DNA from 3 places in the Halobacillus sp. ABH2_015 genome. Region 1 is predicted to be linked to each of the others. Evidence: riboswitches for the same ligand, from Rfam matches in the RefSeq annotation. Region 1 holds a riboswitch; each other region holds the start of a gene.
The links. A riboswitch is a leader RNA that binds a small molecule or an ion and turns the genes downstream of it on or off. The one in region 1 is predicted to bind S-adenosylmethionine.
Positions count from the first base shown of each region.

Region 2: another riboswitch for S-adenosylmethionine. It lies ahead of ACXAD6_RS00190 (PLP-dependent aspartate aminotransferase family protein); the one in region 1 lies ahead of ACXAD6_RS16715 (O-acetylhomoserine aminocarboxypropyltransferase/cysteine synthase family protein).
Region 3: another riboswitch for S-adenosylmethionine. It lies ahead of ACXAD6_RS10725 (homocysteine S-methyltransferase family protein); the one in region 1 lies ahead of ACXAD6_RS16715 (O-acetylhomoserine aminocarboxypropyltransferase/cysteine synthase family protein).

Region 1 covers NZ_JBSWUG010000002.1:3,215,131-3,219,296, reverse strand. Annotated here, with positions in the region: gene metX (homoserine O-acetyltransferase MetX) at 1-684, opposite strand, end outside; gene ACXAD6_RS16715 (O-acetylhomoserine aminocarboxypropyltransferase/cysteine synthase family protein) at 708-2,408, opposite strand; SAM riboswitch class I at 2,518-2,626, opposite strand; gene ACXAD6_RS16710 (DUF2188 domain-containing protein) at 2,770-2,967, shown strand; gene ACXAD6_RS16705 (FAD-dependent monooxygenase) at 3,088-4,166, shown strand, end outside.
Region 2 covers NZ_JBSWUG010000002.1:23,472-27,637, reverse strand. Annotated here, with positions in the region: gene ACXAD6_RS00190 (PLP-dependent aspartate aminotransferase family protein) at 1-1,725, opposite strand, end outside; SAM riboswitch class I at 1,859-1,967, opposite strand; gene ACXAD6_RS00185 (trans-sulfuration enzyme family protein) at 2,044-3,189, opposite strand; gene ACXAD6_RS00180 (NUDIX hydrolase) at 3,248-3,847, opposite strand; gene ACXAD6_RS00175 (hypothetical protein) at 3,958-4,140, shown strand.
Region 3 covers NZ_JBSWUG010000002.1:2,008,435-2,012,600, reverse strand. Annotated here, with positions in the region: gene ACXAD6_RS10730 (amidohydrolase) at 1-479, shown strand, start outside; gene ACXAD6_RS10725 (homocysteine S-methyltransferase family protein) at 540-1,589, opposite strand; SAM riboswitch class I at 1,762-1,866, opposite strand; gene ACXAD6_RS10720 (DJ-1/PfpI family protein) at 2,439-2,810, shown strand; gene ACXAD6_RS10715 (hypothetical protein) at 2,860-3,357, shown strand; gene ACXAD6_RS10710 (hypothetical protein) at 3,447-3,773, opposite strand; gene ACXAD6_RS10705 (hypothetical protein) at 3,953-4,166, shown strand, end outside.

The DNA.
Region 1 (4,166 bases):
AAAAAGAGCAGGGCTTCTGTAAGTCACCATGCCGGTCATCCGCGCAATTTCAAACCCCTGCAGGGACTCATTCGTCGTGTAGTTCCCGTCTTGGAAAAAAGGATCGTTTTTAATGGCTTTCGCCCCGATATGATTGAAGGCGATGCCGTAATCACTTAAGTAGGGGGTGGCAGCCATAATCAGCAGCTTCTCCATAAAGTCAGGGTAGAGGAGCCCCCACTCATACGCCTGCATACCTCCAAGCGATCCTCCCGCAACAGCTTTGACCTGATGAATGCCCATCTTTTTTAAAGCCTCATACTGGGCACGGACCATATCCCGGATGGTCACTTTAGGGAAATGCTGACGGAATGGTCTGCCTGTATCCGGATTCATACTGGCGGGACCTGTAGACCCGTGACAACCTCCCAGAACATTGAAAGTAATCACTTGGAACAGGGAGGTGTCGATTGGCTCCCCCTCCCCGATTAATCCTGCCCACCAGCCGGGCTGCTCTTCCGTACCCACAGCTGCCTGGTTCCCGGTTAAAGCGTGGCAGACGACAATGACGGGAGCATGAGACGGGCCGGTGCGTTCGTAAGCCAGTTCGACAGATTCCAGCCGTCCGCCGGATTCGAAATGGAAGGGTCCCAGTTCAATCGTTTCCAAAGCTGCTGTCTGGCTGGCGGGGTTTTTTAAAGACATGCTTTCATTCTCCTTTCTGGCCATTATACAGTGACGAGTGTTTGAGATAAGTGGTGTCCTGAGCGGATCGAAACGATCGTCTCGTAAAGGCTCGCACCGGATAGGATTTGTTCATTTTTCAGGGAAGAAGCAGTTTTGGACCAGATGACCGATGGATTCGCCGACTGGGCCAGATCCGTTTGGTTTTCTCCAAGGGTTTCAAAGTAAAGAATATCGAAAGCTGGATCGTTCTGTTCCAGAATGTCTTCCACCTTTGAAAAAGTAGTCACATCAAAACCGAACCGCTCCAACTTGGAGGCTTCCTCCTGCAGGCCTCCCGGCTGATCAGGAATGACGCCGATCGTTTTCCGGCGGATGTTCCCATTGGACCGGTCGAGAGAGGAACGGAGAACGGTCTCCGCTGGATGAGGCTGTTCCTTATAAGGGCGGCTGTATCCATTGGCCTTTTCTATGGCTTGATCCAAGTCCTGTATAAGATCAGTCACAGATTCCAGACCAACCGACAAGCGGACAAGTTCTTCGGAAACACCGGACTTTTTCAAGTTCTCCTCATTCAACTGCTGATGGGTGGTGGATGCCGGATGGATGATCAATGATTTCGCATCACCCACATTAGCTACGTGGGACCAGAGTGTGGAGTGATCGATCAATTTACGACCGGCTTCGCGTCCCCCTTTGATTCCGAAGACAACCATGGATCCGGCTCCGCCTTTCAAATACTTTCGGGCAAGGTCATGAGTAGGGTGATCCTGCAGTCCAGGGTAATTCACCCAATCCACCCCTTCATGATTCTGCAGGTATGCAGCAATCTCATAGGCCTGTTCTGCATGCTTTTCGATTCTCAGGTGAAGCGTTTCAAGTCCCTGCAGGAGCAGGAAGGCGTTCTGGGGGCTCAGGCAGGCGCCGATATCTCTCAAAATCTGAACACGGAGCTTAACCGCATAGCCGGCAGGTCCAGCATCAATACCGAAGCGGATGCCGTTGTAGCTTTCATCAGGCTCAGTAAAACCCGGGAATTTTTCGTGATTCCAGTCAAAACGCCCGCTGTCTACGACAATACCGCCGATAGCTGTACCATGGCCCCCGATCCACTTCGTTGCGGAGTGGACAACGATATCGGCTCCCCAGGCGATCGGTTTGCATACATAAGGGGTGGCGAAGGTGTTGTCGACAATCAAGGGAATGTGATGGGCGTGGGCAATATCCGCTACCGCTTCAAAGTCCAGCACATTCAGGCTTGGGTTCCCGATGGTTTCAGCAAAAATCGCTTTCGTTTCAGGTGTAACAGCTTCCTCAAAGGCATTAGGATCGTTCCCATCTACGAAAACAACGTTCACACCATAGCGGGGAAGGGTGTGGACGAATAAGTTATACGTACCTCCGTACAAGTTGGAGGAAGTGAGGATGGTATCTCCGGCTCCGGCAACGTTCAGGACGGCCATCGTGATTGCCGCCATCCCGGAAGCTGTAGCGACAGCAGCGGCACCGTCTTCCAGAAGGGCAACACGCTGCTCAAATACATCGACCGTCGGGTTTGTGATTCTGGAATAGATGTTCCCTGGTTCGGCCAGGGCGAATAGGTTCTGGGCATGATCGGTATCATTAAATACATATGACGTTGTCTGATAGATGGGAACAGCACGCGATCCTGTTGCTGGATCAGCTTCCTGTCCACCGTGAAGCAGCTGTGTTTCATCACCGTATACATGATTTGAATTGGTCATTGTTTCATTCCTCCTTATGATTTCCAGGACATCCTGATCCTCGGTGTAGAGGGAAAAAGAAAAACCCTCTTCTGTAAGTAAGAAGAGGGCTTTTATGTATGCTTACCTCCCCTTATCTTTCAGATCATCTGATCTGTAGGATGTAGCACCTTTTCAAGTTTTCCTTGAAGGTTGCCGGGCGTCTCAGGGCCTAGTCCCTCTGCCGCTCACGATAAGAGTTTTCAATATTTAATTTATCTGACTTGTTTGAAATTATAAAGGGGTCCAGCTCTCTTGTCAATTCCCAGCTTGAAACAAGGGTGTTTAAATCTATAATAGGGCGGGAATGGATAATTAAGTCTATGTTGAAGGAGATGTTTTCATGAAGGAATATAGTGTAGTACCAAATAAAGATGTAACCGGATGGTTCGTAAAAATTGAGGACGTAGCTCCGACAGATTTATTTGATGAGCGTGATACAGCTGTAGAAAAAGCGGAAGAAATCGCGAAACAGAACAAACCGAGCCGCTTGTACATCCTTGACCAGAATCACGAAGTTGAAGAAGAGCGTACCTTTTAAAAAATCCCCGTCCAGGGGATTTTTTTATGGCTTCCTATGCTTGTTTTCCTGTGGCTGTAGTTTTTTTGCGTGAAACCGATTATGATGGGACACAGGTTGAGAAAGAAAGGAAGGACCGGAATGAATCATACATATGACGTGATCATTACAGGAGCCCGGGCAGCTGGGGCAAGTCTGGCTGTCCTGCTCGGGAAAATGGGGAAGCGTGTCCTGTTGATCGATAAAGCCGCGTTTCCGAGTGACACACTGTCTACTCACTTTATGTCCCATACCCGCTTCCTTGAGGAACTGGGCATCCTTCATAAACTGGAGAAGACCGGTTTGAGAAAAGTGAGCCGGATGCGGACGTATATCGGCCAAAGTTTTATAGAAGGACCGAGAGCGGATTATACGATTATACCTAAACGAGATGTCCTGGACCCTCTTCTGATCGAGCAGGCCGAGGCGTTGAGTTCCGTCACTTTTATGCCGCGTACGTCAGCAAGAGGTTTGATCAGGGAGGACGGGCGCGTTGCCGGGCTTCACCTTGAAACAGAAGGGGAAGCGTGGGAGGCCTGTGCAGCGTGGGTGGCCGGAGCGGATGGAAAGAACTCGAACATCGCTGCCTGGACGGAAGCAGAGAAGTATCGGGAAACGAAGCCTCTCCGTCCGGTCTTATACGGTTATTACACAGGCGTGGAGCCGTTAAGCGAACCTGTAACGGAGATTTTCCTGCATGAAGGACGAATCGGCTTTGTATTTCCAATGGAGGAAAACCGGGATTGTCTCGGTATTGAAATCCACCCTGGGGAATTTACGGACATGATGAAAGCGCCGCAGGATACATTTGAACAAACGTTTAATCAATTTTACGGAATGAAGAAAAGGATGGAAGGGGCAGTTCTGCAGGGAAAGATTATCGGAACCCCCGGAATGCCGAACTTTTTCAGGAATGCTTATGGAGAGGGCTGGGTCCTCCTTGGAGATGCTGGTCACAGTAAAGATCCAAGTACGGGGCTTGGAATCAATGATGCGTTTCTACAGTCCTTTCTGCTGGCCGATGCTTTTCAGCAGATGGATGAAGGGGTGGATTGGAAAACAGCCCTGGATCGTTTTCAGAGTCGAAGGGATGAACAGCTGCTGCCGGGATTTCAGCTGACATTGGATTATATTCAATCGCTCCGGAAGTGGACAGACAACGAAATGGCATTGTTTCAAAC
Region 2 (4,166 bases), 3.2 Mb from region 1:
GTAGGTACAACGGTTATGGACAACTTCCAGACCTGCTTCACTGGCGATTTCCGCTGCTTTTGGAGAAATGACCCCTTCCTGGAGCCAGAACACACCAGGCTGGATGTCCGCTGCTTCCCGGGCAATCTCAATGGCGGCCTCAGGGCTGCGGAACACCTGGACGACGTCGATGCTGAATGGGATCGATCTCAAATCCGGGTAAGCTTTCTCGCCAAGCACCTCCTCCTCCCGAGGGTTCACCGGGACGATCTGATACCCGAGCCGCTGCATTTTTCTTGCGAGTCGGTGACTCGGACGGGAAGGCTTTCCACTGAGACCGACGACAGCCAGGCGTTTCGGACGTGTTTCTCCTCCTTCTGTAATCTTCGCAGAGCTGAGCGCCCACTTGATGACTCCTTCATCATTCTCTGTGATTGCCCGCTTTCCGGAATCATTGCCTGTTGCCTTGGCAATGGCCCGATCCAGGTCATTGATTAAATCCTTGCTGGATTCGAGTCCGATGGAAAGACGAATCAGCTCTTCCGTCACTCCGGTCGCCGCAAGCTCTTCAACAGAAAGCTGCTGGTGGGTCGTGGACGCCGGGTGGATGATCAGAGATTTCGCATCGCCGACATTGGCGACATGGGACCACAACGAGATGTTGTTGATCACCTGACTCCCAGCTTCTCTGCCTCCTTTGATTCCAAATACGACAATGGAACCATAGCCGCCCTCTAAATATTGATTGGCCAGTTCATGGGCCGGATGGTTTTTCAAGCCGGGGTAGGAAACCCACTCCACATCGGGGTGTTCCGCCAAGTATTCAGCCACTTCCCGGGCATTATCTGAATGACGTTCCACCCGCAGATGTAGCGTTTCAAGTCCCTGGAGCAGAAGGAAAGCGTTCTGCGGACTGAGGCAGGAGCCAAAGTCACGAAGCAGCTGGACCCTGAGTTTTGTAATGTAGGCGAGCGTGCCGAAATCGGCTGTATAAACGATCCCGTTGTAGCTCGGATCCGGCTCTGTGAAAACAGGGAACTTTCCATTGCCCCAGTCAAACTGCCCGCCGTCGACAACGACGCCGCCGATAGCTGTTCCATGGCCACCAATCCATTTCGTGGCCGAATGGACGACAATGTCAGCTCCGTGTTCAATCGGACGGCACGTGTAAGGTGTGGCAAACGTGTTATCTACAATCAGCGGGATTTTATTTTCGTGGGCAATAGCGGACACTTTCTCAAAATCAAGCACGTGAAGACTCGGGTTGCCGATGGTCTCAGCGAATACAGCCTTCGTATTCTCATTGATGGCCTGTCTGAAATTGTCCGGATCGACCGGGTCAACAAAATGAACATTAATGCCATACCGCGGTAAAGTGTTGGCGAATAAATTATAAGTTCCGCCGTATAAATTGGATGCTGCCACGACTTCATCTCCTGCACCAGCTACATTCAAAATGGCCAGGGCAATGGCGGACATGCCTGAAGCCGTCGCTACCGAGGCTACTCCGCCTTCCAGAAGAGCCATGCGTTTTTCGAATACGTCCACCGTCGGATTTCCGAGCCGGGAGTAAATATTCCCCGGTTCATCGAGGGCAAAAAGGCTCTGGGCGTGATCGGTATCATGAAACACATAGGATGTGGTCTGGTAAATCGGAACGGCCCTTGAACCGGTCGTAGGATCTGGTGACTGTCCACCGTGCAGAGAAATGGTATCAATATCGTAGCCTTCAAAAGAGTTGGTCATTGTATGTCCTCCTAAAGTTTATTATTCTCATCATTTTAATCAGTTTTAAAAAGAAAGTGGTCCTTACAGCGTCTATATCCATGCAAAAAGCCCTCTTCCATATAAGAAGAGGGCTGAACGTACTGTTATCCTCCTCTTATCTACCAGATCCATGATCTGTAGGACTTGGCACCTTTTCAAACCGATGTTTGAAGGTTGCCGGGCTTCACAGGGCCTATTCCCTCAGCCGCTCTTAATAAGAGTACTAGTTATTTAATTTTGATTATGATGTGAATTATAGCTGACCATCTGCATCAATGTCAATAACATTCTGAATTTTTATTTTATTGAAGCGTCAATGGTTCTTTTCAGCTGATGAATGATATCTTCATCGCTCTCAATTCCTATGGATAAGCGGATGACGTAATCGTTCACTCCGATTTTTTCACGTTCTGTTTCTGACAGAGCCCTGTGTGACGTACGGACAGGGTAGGACACAGTTGTCTGGACACCAGCGAGTGTCGGTGCAATTTTGATCCATCCAAGAGATTTGAAAAAGGCTTCCACATCCACGCTCTCATTGAGCTCGATGGTAACAATCGCTCCATGACCACGTTCAGATACGTATTCAGGATAAAACACCTTTTTAACCCCACTATGCTCCCGAAGTGCCTCTGCAACACTTTTTGCATTCGCAGACTGTTGTTTCATCCGGAGTGCAAGGGTTTTGGCCCCTCTCTGGGTCAACCAAGCTTCAAACGGACTTAAATTTGCTCCAAGAGTCACGATTTTCTGGGCTGCTTTGGAAATCAATGCTTCCGAACCGGCAAGGACGCCGCACGTGACATCACTATGACCGCCTATGTATTTCGTTGCACTGTGCACAACAAGGTCCACTCCATACTGATAGGGCTGGACAAGATAGGGGGTGGCGAATGTATTATCCACCATCGTCTTTATGCCGTGTTTTTGAGCGAGACTGCTCAGACCTTTCAAGTCTTCCACGCGTAGGAACGGGTTGGAAATCGATTCCGTATAAAGCAGATGGGTATGAGGCTGGATGGATTTCTCCACCTCGTCCAAATTGTTAAAGGATACCATGGTGACGTCGATTCCGAAGGATGGCAGTTCTTTAGTCAGGAGTTTGTGCGTACCTCCATACACATCTTCTGCGGCTACAATATGGCCTCCGGGTTCAACAGCCGCCAGAATGCCTGCAAGGATGGCTGACATTCCTGAGGAGGAAGCGACTCCAGATGGAGCACCTTCGAGCTCAGCAACCGTTCCCGCAAGTTCATCGGTATTCGGATTTTTTTCTCTTGTATATAAGTATGGACTTTCCCCTTCATAGTAACTTTCCAGATGGTCCAGGTCCTTGAAGGTAAAGGCGGATGTCTGATAAATCGGTGTCGTCTTGCTGTTATGCACCTGTGATTGATCCTGTTTATGGTGGACAATTTTTGTTTCAAAGCTTGGGTGTGTCATTCGTCGACTCCTTTCTGATCACTTAATCAAAAATTATATCGATGGAGAGGTGTTATTGTCAAAGTTTTTCGACATATTCAGACAAAGCCTTCAGCAACTGGCTTTGATAGGCAGGGGTATGAGGAACAAATGATTCCGCCTTCATAGTTTCTGATTCCCCGGTGCAAATCGAAACACCTGCAGCCACTTCCCTCTCTCCCGTCATTAAGAAGGATAACTGATCCAGAGGGATGGCAAGAACGTCAGCCACTTCAACTCCCACCGGCATATCCCCGCCAGGCCAATGATAGAAAAACAACCGGCAGATTTCCCGGTCCACCTTGTCTTTCCCAATCAATTCCTCCTTCACATATCCTGCCGGTGTTAAAGCAGAACGTTCCAGTGACAGCCCCAATTCTTCCTGAATTTCGCGCAGTCCCCCTTTCATCAATCCCTCTCCTGCTTCGATGTGTCCGGCGGCCGTTATATCATATAAGCCGGGATAATCTTCTTTATCAAAGGCCCTTTTCTGCATCAGCACATGCCACTTTGTATCGACTTTCTTTACAAACCAGCAGTGAAACGTTTCGTGCCAGTCTCCATCTCTGTGAACCTCCCCGCGGACCTTGACACCCGTTTTTTCTTCCTTTTCATTAAAAATATCCAGCATTTCCTCCATCTCTTAAGCCCCTCTCCCTATATACGGATCTTTCTGTGATTACGATCTATGATATCCAGAAGTTTAATTTAACAGCAAGGAGGAAATCTTAAACAAAAGGAGGTGGAACGATGAGCGAAAAGAAAACACGCCGCGCCCGTGTCGAACGATCGAATGAGGCGGCAGAAGCTTTTAACCGGTCAGCAAAATTCAATCAGGCTTTCTCCCACGAACCCCCGCAAGCCTTACAGGAAGATCATAACCATTCGGAAGGAGACTCCCTGCTCCACCATTACTCCGATGACGAAAAATGACCTGCGTTTATCCGCGGGTTATTTTT
Region 3 (4,166 bases), 1.2 Mb from region 1:
AGATTGGAATGATCCCTTCTATGTTTGTTGATCATACGTATTACTGGGGAGATGTCCACTTGAAAAACCTCGGTGAAGAGCGGGGAAACCGGATCAGTCCGGCTAAATCAGCCATAAAAAAAGGTCTTCCTGTCAATTTCCATCAGGACGCTCCTGTTATCAAGCCGAATATGCTTCAAACGATCTGGAGTGCTGTGAATAGAAGAACGAGAACAGGAGTAACGATTGGAGCAGAACAGCGTACGACCGTGTATGAAGCTCTTCAAGCCGTTACGATTCATGCCGCCTATCAATATGGAGAAGAAGAGACAAAAGGAAGCCTTCATGCAGGGAAGCTAGCTGATTTGGTCATCCTTGATCAGAGCCCGTTCCAAGTAGACCCCATGCAGATCAAAGAAATACAAGTAGAAGAAACAATTAAGGAAGGGCGCACCTTATACAAAAGGGAAGAAAACCAGGGGAATCCAAATGCATTGTGAGCCTTGCCGTTTTCGTTTTAATAAAGCCGCCTGTCCAAGTAGGACAGGCGGTTTTTTTGCTTAGGCTTTCGTTTTATACGATGTTATATGATCCTGCAGCGTGTCATCGCTGCCGAATAGGAAGTGTTTCTTCATATCTGGAGAATACGTGGAGTTTACAGCTGTGCGTCCGACAGTTTCGACTACTTCACGAAGCATAGCCGGAGACGCTCCACAGCAGAGTCCCAGGTAGTTCACACCTATACCGTGAGCTTCCTTAGCCCATTCCGCCAGTTCATAGCGGTTCGTATAGAGCGGGTCGAGAGATGTTGGGAACGTTGTTTCCGTTGGAAGCGTGCAGGCACAGCCACCGTCCGGCAGGTTGAAGAAAGTAGGATGCTCCTCCGTTGTCCGGTAAGGGATTGGAAGGGCCCCAACATAACCGTCCACGGTTTTACGGATTTTCTCAACGTACTGCTGCATCGTTGCCGGACCGCGGAAACAGTTCATTCCTACAACGAGCGCCCCTTTTTCTTCTAATAAGCGGCAGGCCTCTTCGACTTCATAGCCATCCCGCAAGACGTTCTCCCCCATCAGACCGAATGTGATGACAGCAGGGAGGTCCTGCTTTTGAATTTCTTCAAGAGCAATCAGAGCTTCTTCATAGTAGTAGAAGGTTTCACCATTCACGAAATCTACACCTTCCTCTTTACACCAGCCGATCATCTCTGCAAACATGCTCCTTGTTTTCTCAACAGCTTCAGGATCATCCGGATTGAACAGGTTGGTATTGGAAACGTTCCCAGCCACAAGAGCTTCTTCCTCTGGATGCTCTTGAGCCACCTCTTTAGCCAGACGAATTGCCTGACGGTTGAGCGGTTCCAGTAATTCTTCTTTTCCAATAATTCTCATTTTTTCGCGGTGACCGTTATACGTGAATGCTAACACAACGTCGGAGCCCGCAAGCATATAGTCTCGATAAGTCTGTTTGAGTGCCTCCGGGTTATCCAGCGCTACTTCCGGTACGAAGGATCCAGCTTGTAAATAGCCGCGGCGCTCCAATTCAAACAAGTAACCTTCTCCACAAATGACGGGTCCATCCTGTAACCTCTGCTCTAATGATCGTTTCATTTCACAACAACCTTTCCATTTGGTATTGAATAAATATATTAGAAAGCTCATCCTTCTAAAGGAATATGCTGACTCACAGATTCTGATGGAGCTCTTTTTAACAGAAGAAGTGGTGTATATTTCCATTAAAAAAAGACCTCCTTTGATAAGGGGCCTTCCATTTTTCTAGGACTCCTTATCTTCAAGGCAGTAAAGCTGCCTTCTGGATTTAGCACCGTGCCAATGGCTGGTTGCTGAGGTATCAAAGGGCCAGTCCCTACACCTCTCTGGATAAGTTCGTATGTAATTTTTAAAGCAGCTGATCCGTTTGATCAACGCTTATCCTTTCGCTTGCGTTATACATTACAGGAAAATATAGTGAGAATCAATAGAATTTTCGGAAAAAATCCACCGGTATTTAAAAAACGAAGAGAAGAAGGATGCGCCGTTACGACGATAATGGGAAAATGAACGTAGATTTATAGGTGGAGGGGGTCTCTTCATTATGAAACTTTATACAAGGCATTTCGTAGTCCATTATAGAAGGCTTGTGTTCTGTCTTAACCGGAATGGTTTTTCTGTCTTAGGGATTGTGCCGGGAAGTGCGTAAAAAATGGAGGGAACGTTTATGTCTATGCTTTAGATACCTTGGCAGACTGGAAACTTGGCTAAATAACCGCTGAGTTGAACTCGGGGCACTACTTTAAAAGAAGACGGGAAGATGTTTCACTTCAGGTGGCAGGGGCAGGAAAAGAAACAATTACGACAAAAGGAGGGATGAGGATTACACCTGATATAACAACGGATGAGATCCTCCTTTCCCCTTCGACCGTTTTGCTGCTGCCCGGAGCAGATACGTGGAACTGATGTATCCATCAACCCATCATACATAAAGCAGCAAAGCTTCTGGACTGTGGGACGACGTTTGCTGCCATTTGTGGGGCCACACCGATGCTTGCTGAAGCCGGTTTGTTGAACATTCGTTTCCATAACAGCAACAGTCTTGAATATCTTTATATGGTCCGTCCGAACTATGATGGGGAGGCGTATTACAAGGACATAAAGGCCGTAGCGGATCAGAACCTTATAACAGCCAGCTCTGCAGGAGCCCTTTTATTTGCGAATCTTATACTTAAGCACTTGGACGTTTTTTCGGAAAGAACCCTGGAAGCGTGGTATACGTACTTCAACACAGGTGATCCCCGGTACTTTTACATATTGATGGAAACCTTAGAGAAATAGATTCAATAGAAGATGAAAGTGATGTCTCAAGGTGGGAGAGGAGGAGAGCATGTACAAAGCAATCCATTTTCTATTCATCATTCTTATCTTTATTGTGTATCATGTCGTATCATTCGGAGATACTCCCGCTCCTTTTGGGGTAGGCGTCAAAGAGTTGGGAGATCAGACAACGAGGGTCGAAGAATATAATTGGAGAGGAAGCACCGTTCATCAAACTGTTATAAGCTGGAAGTCGCTGGAGGACAAGCCGGAAGAACTGACGTATCTCTGGGTGAATGAAAAACAATTAAGACAAATGTATGCGGCCTTCCTTTCTTATGTCCTGCTATTGTTCTATTTCCCTCTATCTAAACTTATAAGATTGAAATCCAGCATCAAAGAGAAGGATACGAGTCTGAATCCTTTTTGGAAGGGAGTTTTATTTATACTGGGTACAGGCGTCTACACAGCCGTATTGATCACCGGCATTGTGCAATACCAAGAGCTGTTGGATGAAACCACTCGCTTACTAGCTGAACTGGAGCCACTAATGCATCAGGATGAGTGAAGACATTTCAGATTACATCACGAAAAAAAAGGGAGCACGATAAAAGTGGCTCCCTTTTCTTTGTTCAATGAGAGGGTCGATCTATACGTTTACTCTGTCACCCTGGTGACCTTGCTGATCTGCATAGGTTCCTCCTGCAGCGGAAGGCCTTTTTCGACACTCCCTACATCACATAGTGGAATGAAACTGGTTGTCCCAGGTACAAGTAGATCATCGATTTCAAGAACATAGTCTTCCAGTCCTCGATACCTGCCGACAAAAATGCCTGCTCCTTCTTCTACGAAGAAAGTGATGCCAATCGTATCTCCGCAGCGGAAACGGCTGGAGATGACATTAGCTAGTCCAGTAACACAGCAGCTGCAGGTGATTACATCCACATCGGGATGAGAATCCTTTTTACACGGTTTATGATCCATACCATACACCTCCTGAATATCAAGATAGTACATTCTATGACAGGATATGAACTATGGTATAGATGAATATCACAGTCGCTGAAAAGATAGAGAAGCAGATGGGTTTTCTATTATTTTTACTAAGGCAGCCGGAATAATACAGACCGAATTATACATGTAGGTAAAGCATTCCCCATTCGATGATGAAACGTAAACCTCGTTCTTTGCTGAAGTTACCCATGGTCGAAGTTCATTTCGTTTTCAATTCGGCTTTTGTTGATGAATCGTATAAGGCCATAACCCCCTCAGAATCCACACCTCCAAAAAATCATCGATTTCGTTCAGGAACAGTGCCTGTCATCAGGTTCAGGAAAGAGGATGATTTCCATAGAGGGGATCGGTTGGGATCTAGGA